3 regions of the Bradyrhizobium sp. ORS 111 genome follow, and region 3 is predicted to be linked to each of the others. Evidence: predicted binding sites of a transcription regulator. Region 3 holds the regulator's gene; each other region holds the start of a gene.

Region 1 (4,358 bases), 790 kb from region 3:
CGCGCGCAGCGAGCATGTTGCTGATCACGACGGCGAAATTACTGATGTAGCAGGTCGTCTGCGCGGCGAAGGCCTCCCGGTAATCGACCGACGGCAAGGCGTGGTCGACGTGATGGCCGAGGCCTTCGAGAAAGCGTCCGACCCGCTCGAGCTCGGCCGTGATATGCGGCGTGGCGCGAAAGTCGCCCCATTGGTGCGACAGCGCGATCTTGAGCCGTGCCGGATCGCGGGTGATGGTGGTGGTGTAGGGTTCGGGCGGTGTCCAGAACGGCATGAACTCGCCCGGGCTAGGGCCGCGGCAGGCATCGACAAAGGCCGCGGTGTCGCGCACCGAGCGCGACTGGCAGCCCTGGATCGAGACCAGCCCGGAGAGATCGGACAGATGCGGCGCCAGCGAGAACACGCCGCGCGAGACCTTCAGGCCGATATTGCCGTTCACGCCGGCCGGAATCCGGATCGATCCGCCGCCGTCGGTCGCATGCGCGATCGGGACGGCGCCGGCGGCGACCATCGCCGCGCTGCCGGCCGACGAGCCGCAGGTGGTGTAATCGGTGTTCCAGGGATTGCGCGTGACATAGACCGCGGGGTTCTCGGCCGAGCTGCACACGCCGAACTCCGGCGTGGTGGTGCGGCCGATCAGGTTGAGGCCGGCCTCGCGCAGCTTCGACGTCAGGAAGGTGTCCTCTGTGGCGCGATTGCCGCGCATCATCAGCGAGCCCATTTCCTGCAGGCGGCCCTTCAGCGTCGGGCCGAGATCCTTCATCAGGAAGGGCAGGCCGGCGAACGGGCCATCGAGATCGGTGCCGTCGCGCGCGGGATCGGCGATCGCGTCCTCGAACAGCTCGACCACGCCGTTGAGCGCGGGATCGACCTTGGCGACGGCGGCGGCAGCCTGGGCGGCCAATTCGCGGGGCGACAGCGCGCCTGTCCTGACGCAGGCCGCGAGCGCCGTTCCGTCGTGCTGCGCCCATTCGTCCCAGCTCATCGCCAAAGTCATGCTGTCGATTCCTTATTCTACTTTGTTTCGCACTGTAAATTGAGCGTGCGCTGGGTCAAACCGTCCGTCCGGTGTGGCGGCGGCGCAGGGCAGGGCGCGACGTCCCGTGGCTTGAAAATGCCCCAGTTTTGAGGCCTATTGCTGCCGTCAGGGGATGGGGCCGCTCATGTTCCGCAGATTGGTGATGCTTGGCAGCGTGATTGCGATCGGGCTTGCGCTTAACGGCTGCACCAAGTGCGGACCGATCTGGGATGACTGGGCGCAGTCACCGAAATCCTGCAAGTCGGACAATCTCTAAGCTCGTGAGAGGTCCGCCGCAGGCGCGCTTGGCGGCGCCTTTTTCGCGGTGATATACCGCTGGCGACAATGCGAGGGAGCGTTCTTATGCGAGTTTTGTGCGCGGTTGCGGTCGCGGTGCTGCTGTCGGCGCCGGCCTATGCGCAGATGCCGAACATCAACCTGATGCCTGAGCTCAAGAGCAAGACCCAGGAAGAGAAGGACCAGGACGCGGTCAACGAGAAGGCCTACAGGGACTCGCTCAGCAAGATTCCAGACGCCAAGACGTCATCCGATCCGTGGGGTGCGGTGCGCAGCGATGCACCCAAGGCGGCCGCCCATCCCGCCAAGCCGAAGGCCAAGACCGGCAGCGCGGCGCAGCGCAGCCAGTAGCCTACGACCCCTCTACCGCAATCGTCTCGCGGACTCGGATTCCATCGGCGCCGTCCTTATATTGGGAGGGTCGTTAGATGGTTCGGAGTTACGACGATGGCTTTTCGCCCGCGCGATCTCGCCAGCCGAATGGCCGAACGGCGGAAGGCGCATGACGGCTATGTGCGCGAGACCTTCACCCTGCCACGCGATGAGGCTCGGTTGCGGGCGCGCGACTTCCTCGCGCGCTACCCGAAGGCCGCCTATATGAGCGCCGTCGAAAGCTGGCGTGAACTGCCCGGTGGCGACATCGAGTTCACGATGCGGCGGCTTGCGAGCGCGGACTAGGACGTTCTCAAGCGATGTGGACGCCGGTTGGTGCGAACACGCGTCGAGACAGGAATCTGCAGCTTCGGCAGCGATTCACCGAGAATCGAAAATGTGCGGGCGCCCTGGATCGCTAGCTCCGAAGATGCCGTGACAATCATGGTTCAATCCGCATTGTCGCGTCCGCGCGGCGGCTGATCCTGCCCGGCCTTCTTCAGCTCGCGATCAATCCGCAACTGCACGCGGCGGATCGCCAATAAGTCCAGATTTGTCTCGGTCCTGCCGGTGAAGATCCGGTCGCCGAGCTGGAATCGCCATGTCCAGACGCCGGCCGCGACCTCGGTGACGCTGAATTCGATGCCCTTGTGGATCATTGATGAGCTCTGCGGAAATCGAAGGCGTGATAAACTAAAAGTTGTATCAATAAACAAAGCTCTTTAAGCGGCAGTGAGATGTCGTCCCCAAGTCGTATTTGGTTTCTTGTTGCGGAGGAAGATCGACGGAACCGGCGCGCTCGCCCGAAGGCTACGGACTTTTTTCGGCACTCAGGAGAGTACCAAGGTAGTACGTGCAAATACGGTTCAGGTGCTTCGATCAGAGGTCCGAGGAGGGGCGAATAGCTCCCCTAAACGTCTCATTCAAATAATGGAAGGCAGGCCCGATTTGTGGCAAGAAACTTTCTTCCTGGGAGAACAACGGGCCGCGATGTCGTCCTCCTGCCGGCTGATGCGCTGCCCGCGGTGTGGGAGCTTTGTGCCGCCGCCACATGCGCCGGGACAACTGCGCGCCTCGCGAAACGCAACGCCGCCCGCTTGAAATGCATGCGAGCGGCGTCGGCTCTAGCCCCAGGAAGGTTGCTGCAAAATCCTGGCCCACATGGGTCTGTACGAACCGCTATAAAGGTTCATGTGTTTGGACTCCGTATGATTGCGGGGGTCGAAGGGCCCGGTCGCGGCCTTCACATGCTCGCCGAATGTTCAGGTCGGTCTTGGAACCTTGTTCACGGCCGGAGAACTACGGAAGCAGCCCTTACTCTTTTGTCCATTCGAACCGTTGATCCCAGGCGGCTCGGCTGCCGGGCGCGATGCGGACGCTTTTCGCCACATAAAAATTAGTCTGCCTGGAACCCGCATTGATATCTCGGTAGTCCTACTGAGATCGCAGTCTAAGCAATTAAGACCATTGGCAGAATCGCCTCGGCCGCCGCAGCTAGAACGGGCCTGCACCCGCGCACCGGAAAGAACATATTGCGAACATAGAACAAACGTGGTACGAAACCATCAACAACGCGTTCTGTCTGATCTCGTCGCCCGTTTGTCCCGCTAGCGAATCCCCGCCATAAGGAGCACATCCCAAATGTCCGCCACTGCACTGCGTATCGTCGAAGGATCCTCCATGGACAAGTCCAAGGCCCTCTCAGCCGCGCTCTCCCAGATCGAGCGCCAGTTCGGCAAGGGCTCGGTGATGAAGCTCGGCAAGAACGACCGCTCGATGGATGTCGAGACGGTGTCGTCTGGGTCGCTCGGGCTCGATATCGCGCTCGGCGTGGGCGGTTTGCCGAAGGGCCGCATCGTCGAGATCTACGGGCCGGAATCATCGGGCAAGACCACGCTGGCGCTGCATACGGTAGCGGAAGGCCAGAAGAAGGGCGGCATCTGCGCCTTCATCGACGCCGAACACGCGCTCGATCCGGTCTATGCGCGCAAGCTTGGCGTCAACATCGACGAGCTCCTGATCTCGCAGCCGGACACCGGTGAGCAGGCGCTGGAGATCGCCGACACGTTGGTACGCTCCGGTGCGGTCGACGTGCTGGTGATCGATTCAGTCGCGGCCCTGGTGCCGAAGGCCGAGCTCGAGGGCGAGATGGGCGATGCGCTGCCGGGCCTGCAGGCCCGTCTGATGAGCCAGGCGCTGCGCAAGCTCACCGCCTCGATCAACAAGTCCAATACCATGGTGATCTTCATCAACCAGATCCGCATGAAGATCGGTGTGATGTACGGCTCGCCCGAGACCACCACGGGCGGCAATGCGCTGAAGTTTTACGCCTCGGTCCGCCTCGACATCCGCCGCATTGGCGCGATCAAGGAGCGCGACGAGGTCGTCGGCAACACCACCCGCGTCAAGGTGGTGAAGAACAAGCTGGCGCCGCCCTTCAAGCAGGTCGAGTTCGACATCATGTACGGCGAGGGCGTCTCCAAGATGGGCGAGATCCTCGACCTCGGCGTCAAGGCCGGCCTCGTCGAGAAATCCGGCGCCTGGTTCTCCTATGACAGCCAGCGGCTCGGGCAAGGACGCGAGAACGCCAAGGCCTTCCTGCGCTCCAACCCGGACATCACCGCCAAGATCGAAACCGCAATCCGTCAGAACTCCGGCCTGATCGCCGAGC
Region 2 (4,358 bases), 3.7 Mb from region 3:
ACGGTGAAATCGGCATTCTCGGCACTGTCGGCGATCCGGACCCTGACGGTGGCAAGGCGGGGATCGTCGGTGAAGCTGACGTGAAGCTGGGCCAGCCAGGGGATCGAAGCGATCTGCAGCGCGGCGCTGCCGACTTCGATGCAGGGCCGAGAGCCAGGCAAGATCTCGGCGCGGGCAAACACTGCGGCCGCGGCCAGGGGGACCACCGAGGCCAGAACCTTGAAACGCAACATGACGCTACTCGCTCGACCGGAGCTCCCGCAGGTTGCGGGGACTTATGGTTTGCGGAGCGTAAATAAAACTCGTTACCACCGCGTTGACGCGGAGCGGTGTCCGGCGCGAAACGGGACAGCTCAGGCGGCGCGGCGCAGATCGTCGGCGAGCGCCCGGTAGGACAGTGCTTCGGCGAGATGCAGGCGGCCGATCGTCTCGGCGCCGTCGAGGTCGGCCAGCGTGCGCGCCACCCGCAACACGCGGTGATAGCCTCGCGCCGTGAGGTGCATGTTGTCGGCCGCCTCCCGCAACAGCTTCTGCCCGTGTGCGTCAGGCTGCGCGATGATATCGAGCAGCGAGCTCGGCGCCTCCGCATTGGTGCGCACGTGCGGCATGCCGGCCGCGGCGTAGCGTGCGCGCTGGATGTCGCGTGCGGCCGCGACGCGTGCGGCAACCTCGGCCGATCCTTCGGATGGCGGCGGCAGGATCAGATCCGCTGCGGTCACGGCCGGCACCTCGATCCGCAGATCGATGCGATCCATCAGCGGACCGGAGATCCGCATCTGGTAGTCCGCGGTGCAGCGGTCGAGTCGGCCGCGCTTGCAGGAATAGCCTGGCTCATAGGCATGGCCGCAACGGCACGGGTTCATTGCCGCCACCAGCATGAACCGCGCTGGATAGGTGACGCGATGATTGGCTCTGCTCACCGCGACCTCGCCGTTTTCCAGCGGCTGGCGCAGCGAATCCAGCACCCGCGGATCAAACTCCGGCAGCTCGTCGAGGAACAGCACGCCCTGATGCGCGAGCGAGATCTCGCCGGGCTTTGCGCGCATGCCGCCGCCGGTCAGCGCAGCCATGCTCGCAGAATGATGCGGACTGCGGAACGGACGCCGCGCCGTCAACGCACCGTCGCGGATCTCGCCCGCGACCGAGGCGATCATCGAGACTTCAAGCAGCTCCGACGGTGACAGCGGCGGCAGAATCGAGGGCAGCCGTGCCGCCAGCATCGACTTGCCGGCGCCCGGCGAGCCCATCATCAACAGGTGATGCCCGCCGGCGGCCGCAATCTCGAGCGCGCGTTTGGCGCTCTCCTGGCCCTTGATATCCCGCAGGTCGAGCAGCGCTTCCTCGCGCTCGTGCACTTTCGGCTGGGGGCGCGACAGAAGCTGCGTGCCCTTGAAATGATTGGCGATCTGGATCAGCGAGTTCGCCGCGATGATCTGGATGTCCGGGCTCGCCCATGCGGCCTCCGAGCCGCACGCCGCCGGGCAGATCAGCCCCTCATCGCGCGAATTGGCGCCGATGGCGGCGGGCAGCACACCCGCGACCGGCGCGATCGATCCATCGAGCCCGAGTTCGCCAAGCACGGTAAAGCCGTTGAGGGCGTCCGGCGGGATCGCCCCGATCGCGGCCATCAGCCCGAGCGCGATCGGCAGATCGTAGTGGCTGCCTTCCTTGGGCAGGTCGGCCGGCGCGAGGTTGACGGTGATGCGGCGCGCCGGCAGCGCCAGGCCCGAGGCGATCAGCGCCGAGCGCACCCTCTCGCGGGCCTCCGAGACCGCCTTGTCGGGCAGACCGACGATCGCAAACGCCGGCAGGCCGGGTGCGACCTGCACCTGCACGTCGACCGCGCGGGCCTCGATCCCCTCAAAAGCGACGGTAGAAACGCGTTGGACCATACTGCCCCTATCTTCCGCAATCGAAGGTAGCGGAACCCGGCGCCAAGTGCAAGAACATTACGGGAACGACTGGAGTGTTTGCTGCCCGGTGTCCCATGCATCGCCGTCACACCAACTCTGGATCGGAGCCATGGTGTCGGCATCGTCATGCAAACGACGCGTGACCCTGACCATCGATCGCATCGACGAAGGTCCGCAGGAGCCGCTCCACAACGTCCGCCGCGTCGCGGGCACATTGTCGCAGCGCGTCGCCGATTTCCCTTCTGTTTCAGCAATCACCACGTTTGGCGCCGCGCAGTCTCGACCTATTCCAACGACCGACATCTGTACTCTCGCGCTCCCCGCTGTAGAGCCGGATCACAAATCCACATCCGGACTGACATCAGGGGCGCCTTCGCGTGATCGACAGACTCGTTTCGCATTCCATTCGTCAACATCCAGTCTTGCGAACGATCGGTCTATGCACCGCCGCCGCGTTTGTAACCGGCGCGGCGATCGAAGAAGCCGATGCGCAATCGGCATTGCCGCCGGTGACAGTGGATGCGCCTCAGACGCGCACGAACACGACCGCTGCAAAGCCCAGCCGTCGCGCGGCGGCCGCGCGCGCGAGCCGTCCCAATCGCGCACCGCAGCCACTGCGCGAGACGAACTCGCCTGCGTCCGTTGCCGGGTCTGGCGCGGGAGAGCGCGCCGGCGGTCCGGTGGTCGGTTTCGTTGCCACGCGTTCGGCGACTGCGACCAAGACCGACACGCCGCTGCTCGAAACGCCGCAATCGATCTCGGTCGTCACGACAGATCAGATCAGGAACCAGGGCGCGGAGTCGGTGGGCGCCGCATTGCGCTACACCGCCGGAGTCAGCGGAGACGTCAACGGCGGCTCGGACACCCGCTTCGGCGGCTTGCAGATTCGCGGCTTCGACTTGACGATGCCCGGCCTTTATCTCGACGGCTTGCGGCTGCCCAGCAGCAACTACGTGCACTTCCTCGGGCTCGATCCTTACGGCGCCGAGCGCCTCGAAGTGTTGAAGGGACCATCCTCCGCGATGTTCGGCGGCAGCGGCACCGGCGGCATCCTCAACTATGTGAGCAAGCTTCCGACCGCACGCGAGTTCGGTGAGGTGTCGCTGTCCGGCGGCAGCTTCAATCGCTACCAGGGCGAATTCGACGTCGGCGGCCCCGCCAACAAGGAAGGTACGGTGTTGTGGCGCCTGACCGGCGTCGCGCGCGACGGCGAGACTCAGGTCGACTACACCAAGGACAGCCGCGTCTTCGTCGCGCCGGCCGTCACGGTCAAGCCGAACGACGACACCACCATCACCTTCCTGGCGAACTACCAGAAGGAGCGGACAGGCTGGGGCCTGCAGTTCTTGCCGCCGTCCGGCACCGTATGGGCTAATAACGGCCGCTTCATTCCGAATACGCGTTTCGTGGGCGAGCCCGGCTTCAACCAGTTCGATACCGAGCAATCTTCCGCCGGCTACATGCTGTCGCACGACATCAACGACGCGCTGACCTTCCGCCAGAACCTGCGCTATTCGTGGATGCACAACGAGCAGAAGAGCTTCTACGGCACCGGCTATGCCTCGGCCGCCGACGAAGCCGCCGGCCTGCTGTCGCGCGGCGGCGCCGGTGGCGCATCGACGATCAATTCCTTCGCGGTCGACAACCAGCTTCAAGGCAAGTTCGTCACCGGCATCCTGAGTCACACGACGCTGTTCGGCATCGACTATCGCAACACGTCGTTCCGCGACATGGCCTCCAGCTTCAGCACCGGCAAGATCAACGTCTTCGCGCCCGTCTACACCAATAGCTGGACCAACAACGGTCCATACGACGACACCGGCATCAAGCAGTCGCAGGCGGGTCTGTATCTGCAGGACCAGATCAAGCTCGGACGGCTGTCGTTCTTGCTCGGCGGGCGGCAGGATTTCGTCACCACCGGCCTCGACAACAACCTGGCGCGGACGTCGACCTCGACGGACGCCTCGGCGTTCACCGGCCGAGCCGCCGTCATGTACAATTTCGACAACGGGATCGCGCCCTATTTCAGCTATTCGGAATCGTTCCTGCCGGTGCTGAGCATCAACGCCGCCGGCGAGCTGCTGAAGCCGGAAACCGGAGTGCAGTACGAAGTCGGCGTCAAGTATCAGCCGGTCGGCGTCAACGCGCTGATCACGCTGGCGGCCTTCGATCTGACCCGCTCCAACGTCGTCACCTACGCGCCGCCATCCTACTTCGCCGAGCAGACCGGCGAAGTGAGATCGCGCGGCATTGAGCTCGAAGGCACCGCGACGCTCGTCGAGGGCGTCAATATCCGCGGCGGCTACGCTTACATTGACGCGGTCGTCACCAGGGATCCAGTCAACGTCGGCAAGGCACCGCCCACCGTGCCGCTTAACCGTTTTTCGCTGTGGGCAGATTACACGGTTCAGGGTGGACCGCTCGCCGGCGTGCAGTTCGGCGCTG
Region 3 (4,358 bases):
CTCATGCTGTCAGGGGCGGAGGTCGCGACCCAGCGATCGTTTTTCATGACGGCGGTGGTGCTGATCGCCGTGATCGTCGACCGCCGTGCGATCACCTTTCGCACGCTGGCGGTGGCTGCGCTGATCGTGCTCGTGATCGCGCCCGAAGCGCTGGTGCATCCGAGCTTTCAGATGTCGTTTGCGGCGACCCTCGGGCTGGTGGCGCTGGTGCAGATCGGGATGCCGAGCCTGCTCGCCTCACCCGATCATTCGGTGACGGCGCGGGTGGCGTTGTGGGGCGGGCGTGAGATCGCGATGCTGGTGTTGGCCTCGCTGGTCGCCGGGCTCGCGACCACGCCCTATGCCGCCTTCCATTTCCATCGCGTGACGCCCTACGGGCTGCTCGCCAATCTCGCGGCGATGCCGGTGGTGTCGGCGGTGGTGATGCCGGCGGGCCTGCTCGGGCTCGCAGCCATGCCGTTCGGGTTCGACGGCGTGTTCTGGGCGATCATGGGCGTCGGCATCGACTGGATGATCGTGGTCACGCAGTGGGTCGCGGCCCTGCCGGGCGCGGTCGGGCGGATGGCCGCGTTCGGCACCGGGCCGCTGATCGTGGCGAGCGCCGGCCTCGTCCTGCTCGGCCTGCTTCGGACGCCGCTGCGCTGGTCGGGCGCGGCCCTGCTTGCGGTGGCGCTGATCTGGGCGCTGCGGGTGCCGCAGCCGGACGTCCTGGTCTCCGCCGACGGCCGCAATGTCGCGGTCCGCGGCGGCGACGGGCGGCTGCATCTGATGCGAAGCGGCAAGGATGCCTTTCTGGTGAAGGAATGGCTGGCGGCGGATGCCGATGCGCGGACGGCCGCCGATCCCTCGCTCGCGGACGGGGTCTCCTGCGACGAGAGCGGCTGCGTGGCTGAGGGGACCGGAGGCATGCTGGTTTCGTTGGCGATGCGGCCCGAGGCGCTGGTCGACGATTGCGAGCGGGCGGCGCTGATTCTGACGGCCCGTCCGGTGCCGCAGGGCTGCGCGGCCTCCGTGATCGATGCCGAGCGGCTGCGGCGCCACGGCGCCCTGATGCTGCGCCGCACCGGCGGCGGCTTTGCCGTCGATGCGGTCAGGCCCGGCGGGATCGACCGGCCGTGGTCGCCGGCGGTTCCCGGCGATACCGAGGACGAGGCCACGCTGCGCGTACCCGGCCGCGCGCCGCGCCCGGCGGTCGACGCGACCCCGGCAGAGGCTGATCTGCAAGGCGACGACTAAGGCTGATCGGGCAGAGGAGTGGTGGTCGGCAGGTCAAAGGCGCCGAGATGGTACTCGTCCGAGTCCGGGTTCGCGTTTGGCTTTCTGACGAGGGTGAACGTCGCTTCGGGAAATTGCTGCCAGACCTTCAGGTCGTCGGCCGTCACCGTCAGCCAGCCGAACCGGAACATGTAGCGGCCCGGCTCCGTGACGCGTCCAGCCCTTTGCCATGTGACCTTGTCGACCACCGAGCACGTCCTTGTCCGTGTCCGATGATGCGCCAAGGCGCGGTCTAACGCAAATCCCCGATGCGCCCCGGAGCCTTAAGTCCGGGGTCGCTCGAAATCGCTTAGGTCACCGCCGCCGGACAATTCATCCAGCGGCCATGATGCGCTCAACCCAAAAACAGCGACGCGAATGCAGAGGGCCGCCGCTCGACCGCCTTCGGCTTCTCGACGACGGGCGGGTGGAGGGCAGGTAGCTGCAGCACGGTGACGCGTTGTCCTTCGACGAGCTGGGTCACCAGCACGTGGCTGCCGTCGGGGAATTCGACCGCATCATGATGACGATCGGGCACGTCGGGCTCGACTTCGTTGAACACGCCGACGCGGAAGCCGATTGTCTTGGTCCAGATCCAGCGGCTGTCGTAGCGGACGTTCTCGACGAACGCGAGCTCGGTGCCGGGCAGCATGCAGACCGCGACAGTCGGATCGCTCTCCGAAGCAAAGCCGCGGGTTGACGTGCCGCGGAATGTCGTGGTGATCAGCGTCTCTCCGACAATGGCGGGGCGCGATGCCACGGCGTGCAGACTATAGTCACACATCGGATGGCTCCTCATTTCGAGATAGCGACCCGTGCCTCTCCTGAGGCGTGGGCCTCTACCAGAGTGGACGACAGCAAACGAGGTTCTTCCCGTTTCTGGGCGATTGTACGACTGGCCGCGCGAGCCTCCGATCACAAACACGCTACACCGTCCCGGTGGTATCAGGACGCGCCGGAGGCACTCACGCAGCGCAGTCCATGAAGCAACGGCGTTGCGCGCTGCTCGTTCCCTCGCAATGGATGTGCGACTGCACATACGCACGACGCGCTGCACGCGGTCGCGCCTGGACCAGGGGCGCGGTCAGTATTTGCGATAGAGCCCGATCAGCTTGCCCTGGATTCGCACGCGGTTTGGCGGCAGGATGCGCACTTCATAGGCGGTGTTGGCCGGCTCGAGCGCGATCGATGCGCCGCGGCGCCGGAAACGCTTTAGCGTCGCTTCCTCCTCGTCGATCAGCGCCACCACAATGTCGCCGGTATTGGCGGTGTCGTTGCGCTGGATCAGCGCCATATCGCCGTCGAGGATGCCGGCGTCGACCATGGAGTCGCCACGCACCTCCAGGGCATAATGCTCGCCGGCGCCGAGCATGTCCGGTGGCACGCTGATGGTATGGCTGCGCGTCTGCAGTGCCTCAATCGGCGTACCGGCCGCAATCCGGCCCATCACGGGGACGGCGACCGGACGGTTGCCATCATCCTCGGCGATCGGCGGCGTGCTGCTGCGCTTGCCGAGCGTGCCCTCGATCACGCTCGGGGTGAAGCCGCGGCGGCCGTTGCTGCCGCCGGCCGACAGCTCGGGAAGCTTGATCACCTCGATGGCGCGGGCGCGGTTCGGCAGGCGGCGGATGAAGCCGCGCTCTTCCAGCGCTGTAATGAGGCGGTGGATACCGGACTTCGAGCGCAGGTCGAGCGCATCCTTCATCTCGTCGAAGGAGGGCGGGACGCCGGCCTCTTTCAGACGTTCATTGATGAAACGCAGAAGTTCGTACTGTTTGCGCGTGAGCATCTCGAGTATTCCCCCGGTTGATAGCGTCGTTCGATTCCGAGACCTTCAGGGAGCCTGATCGGGAGCGCGAAAACTTCTGACACTCCTCAGTGCGCTCCCATTCGTGGACACCAGTACTCGAAACAAATCATGAACGGACACTATATGTTCGATATGTGTTCCGCAACCACTTAATTTCCGGTGAATGCAGCCGACAGTGCCTGATCGGCGCGGCGGCAACGTCTCATTCGGGCAGTGTCAGAATCTCGCACGCCTCGCCTTGGACGGCCGCGGGTGCGAACGGCGGACGGATCACAAGTGCCCGTGCCGCAGCGAGATTTCCCAGCAGCGAGCTGTCCTGCTGGCTGACGGGTGTTGCGATCAACGTGCCGTCGCCACGCTCCTCGAGGCGGGCCCGGAGATAGTCCTCGCGCTGATCGTTGGCGGCGAGGTCATGGCCGAGCAGGGCGCTCTTGCGGACATGATGAATCACGTTTCGGCCGCTGAGGGCCCGAATCAACGGCACCAGAAACAGGAAGGCGCAGACATAGGACGACACCGGATTTCCGGGCAGGCCGATCACCCGCATCGTTCCCAATCGGCCGTGCATCATTGGCTTGCCCGGCCGCATCGCGATCCGCCAGAACGCCATCTGGACGCCCTCGGCCTCCAGCGACTGCTTGACGAGATCATGGTCGCCGACGGAGGCGCCGCCGGTGGTGATCAGGATGTCGGCGTCCGCCTCCCGTGCCCGGCGGATACCGGAGGTGGTGGCCGCCACCGTGTCGGCAGCGATCCCGAGATCGACGGTCTCTGCGCCCTCGGCGCGGGCCAGCGCCCGCAGCGCGTAGCCGTTGGAATAGACGATCTGGCCGGGGCCGGGGCTGCAGCCCGGCATCACCAGCTCGTCGCCGGTTGCCAGCACCGCGACCTTCGGCCGGCGGCGCACGGCGAGTTCCGGATAGTTCATGGCCGCGGCGAGCGACAGCGCGCGGTCGGAGAGGCGGCTGCCGGCCGCAAGGAGCACATCGCCCTCGCGGAAGTCGACGCCCGCGAGGCGGATGTGCCGTCCCTTCGCGGCGGCCTCGGTGATCGTGATGTGGTCGCCGTCAGTCCTGGTATCTTCCTGGATGATGACGGCGTCAGCGCCGTCGGGGATCACGCCGCCGGTGAAGATCCGTACCGCTTCGCCCACGCCGACCGTGCGCTCGAACGGCCGCCCGGCCGCGACTTCGCCGATCACCCGCAGCCTAGCCGACAGGTCGGACGCAGCGGCCGCGCGCACCGCATAGCCGTCCATCGCCGACATCGGCTGCGGCGGCTGCGTGCGCCGCGC

What was found. The regulator LexA, encoded in region 3, represses DNA repair genes until DNA is damaged. The targets are predictions, from matches to a motif close to TGTTCNNNNTGTGTTCNG.
Region 1: recA (recombinase RecA) is a predicted target of LexA. The motif match lies at 3,211-3,228, and genes of this name have one in related genera.
Region 2: P6U30_RS00880 (YifB family Mg chelatase-like AAA ATPase) is a predicted target of LexA. The motif match lies at 1,943-1,960, and genes of this name have one in related genera.

The regions. Positions count from the first base shown of each region.
Region 1 covers NZ_CP120701.1:3,070,148-3,074,505, forward strand. Annotated here, with positions in the region: gene P6U30_RS14005 (amidase) at 1-997, opposite strand, end outside; gene P6U30_RS14010 (peptidylprolyl isomerase) at 1,164-1,295, shown strand; gene P6U30_RS14015 (hypothetical protein) at 1,382-1,666, shown strand; gene P6U30_RS14020 (hypothetical protein) at 1,763-1,993, shown strand; gene P6U30_RS14025 (hypothetical protein) at 2,137-2,346, opposite strand; gene recA (recombinase RecA) at 3,329-4,358, shown strand, end outside.
Region 2 covers NZ_CP120701.1:190,644-195,001, reverse strand. Annotated here, with positions in the region: gene P6U30_RS00885 (hypothetical protein) at 1-233, opposite strand, end outside; gene P6U30_RS00880 (YifB family Mg chelatase-like AAA ATPase) at 354-1,892, opposite strand; gene P6U30_RS00875 (TonB-dependent siderophore receptor) at 2,594-4,358, shown strand, end outside.
Region 3 covers NZ_CP120701.1:3,864,953-3,869,310, forward strand. Annotated here, with positions in the region: gene P6U30_RS18015 (ComEC/Rec2 family competence protein) at 1-1,236, shown strand, start outside; gene P6U30_RS18020 (hypothetical protein) at 1,233-1,463, opposite strand; gene P6U30_RS18025 (hypothetical protein) at 1,610-2,038, opposite strand; gene lexA (transcriptional repressor LexA) at 2,339-3,043, opposite strand; gene glp (gephyrin-like molybdotransferase Glp) at 3,267-4,358, opposite strand, start outside.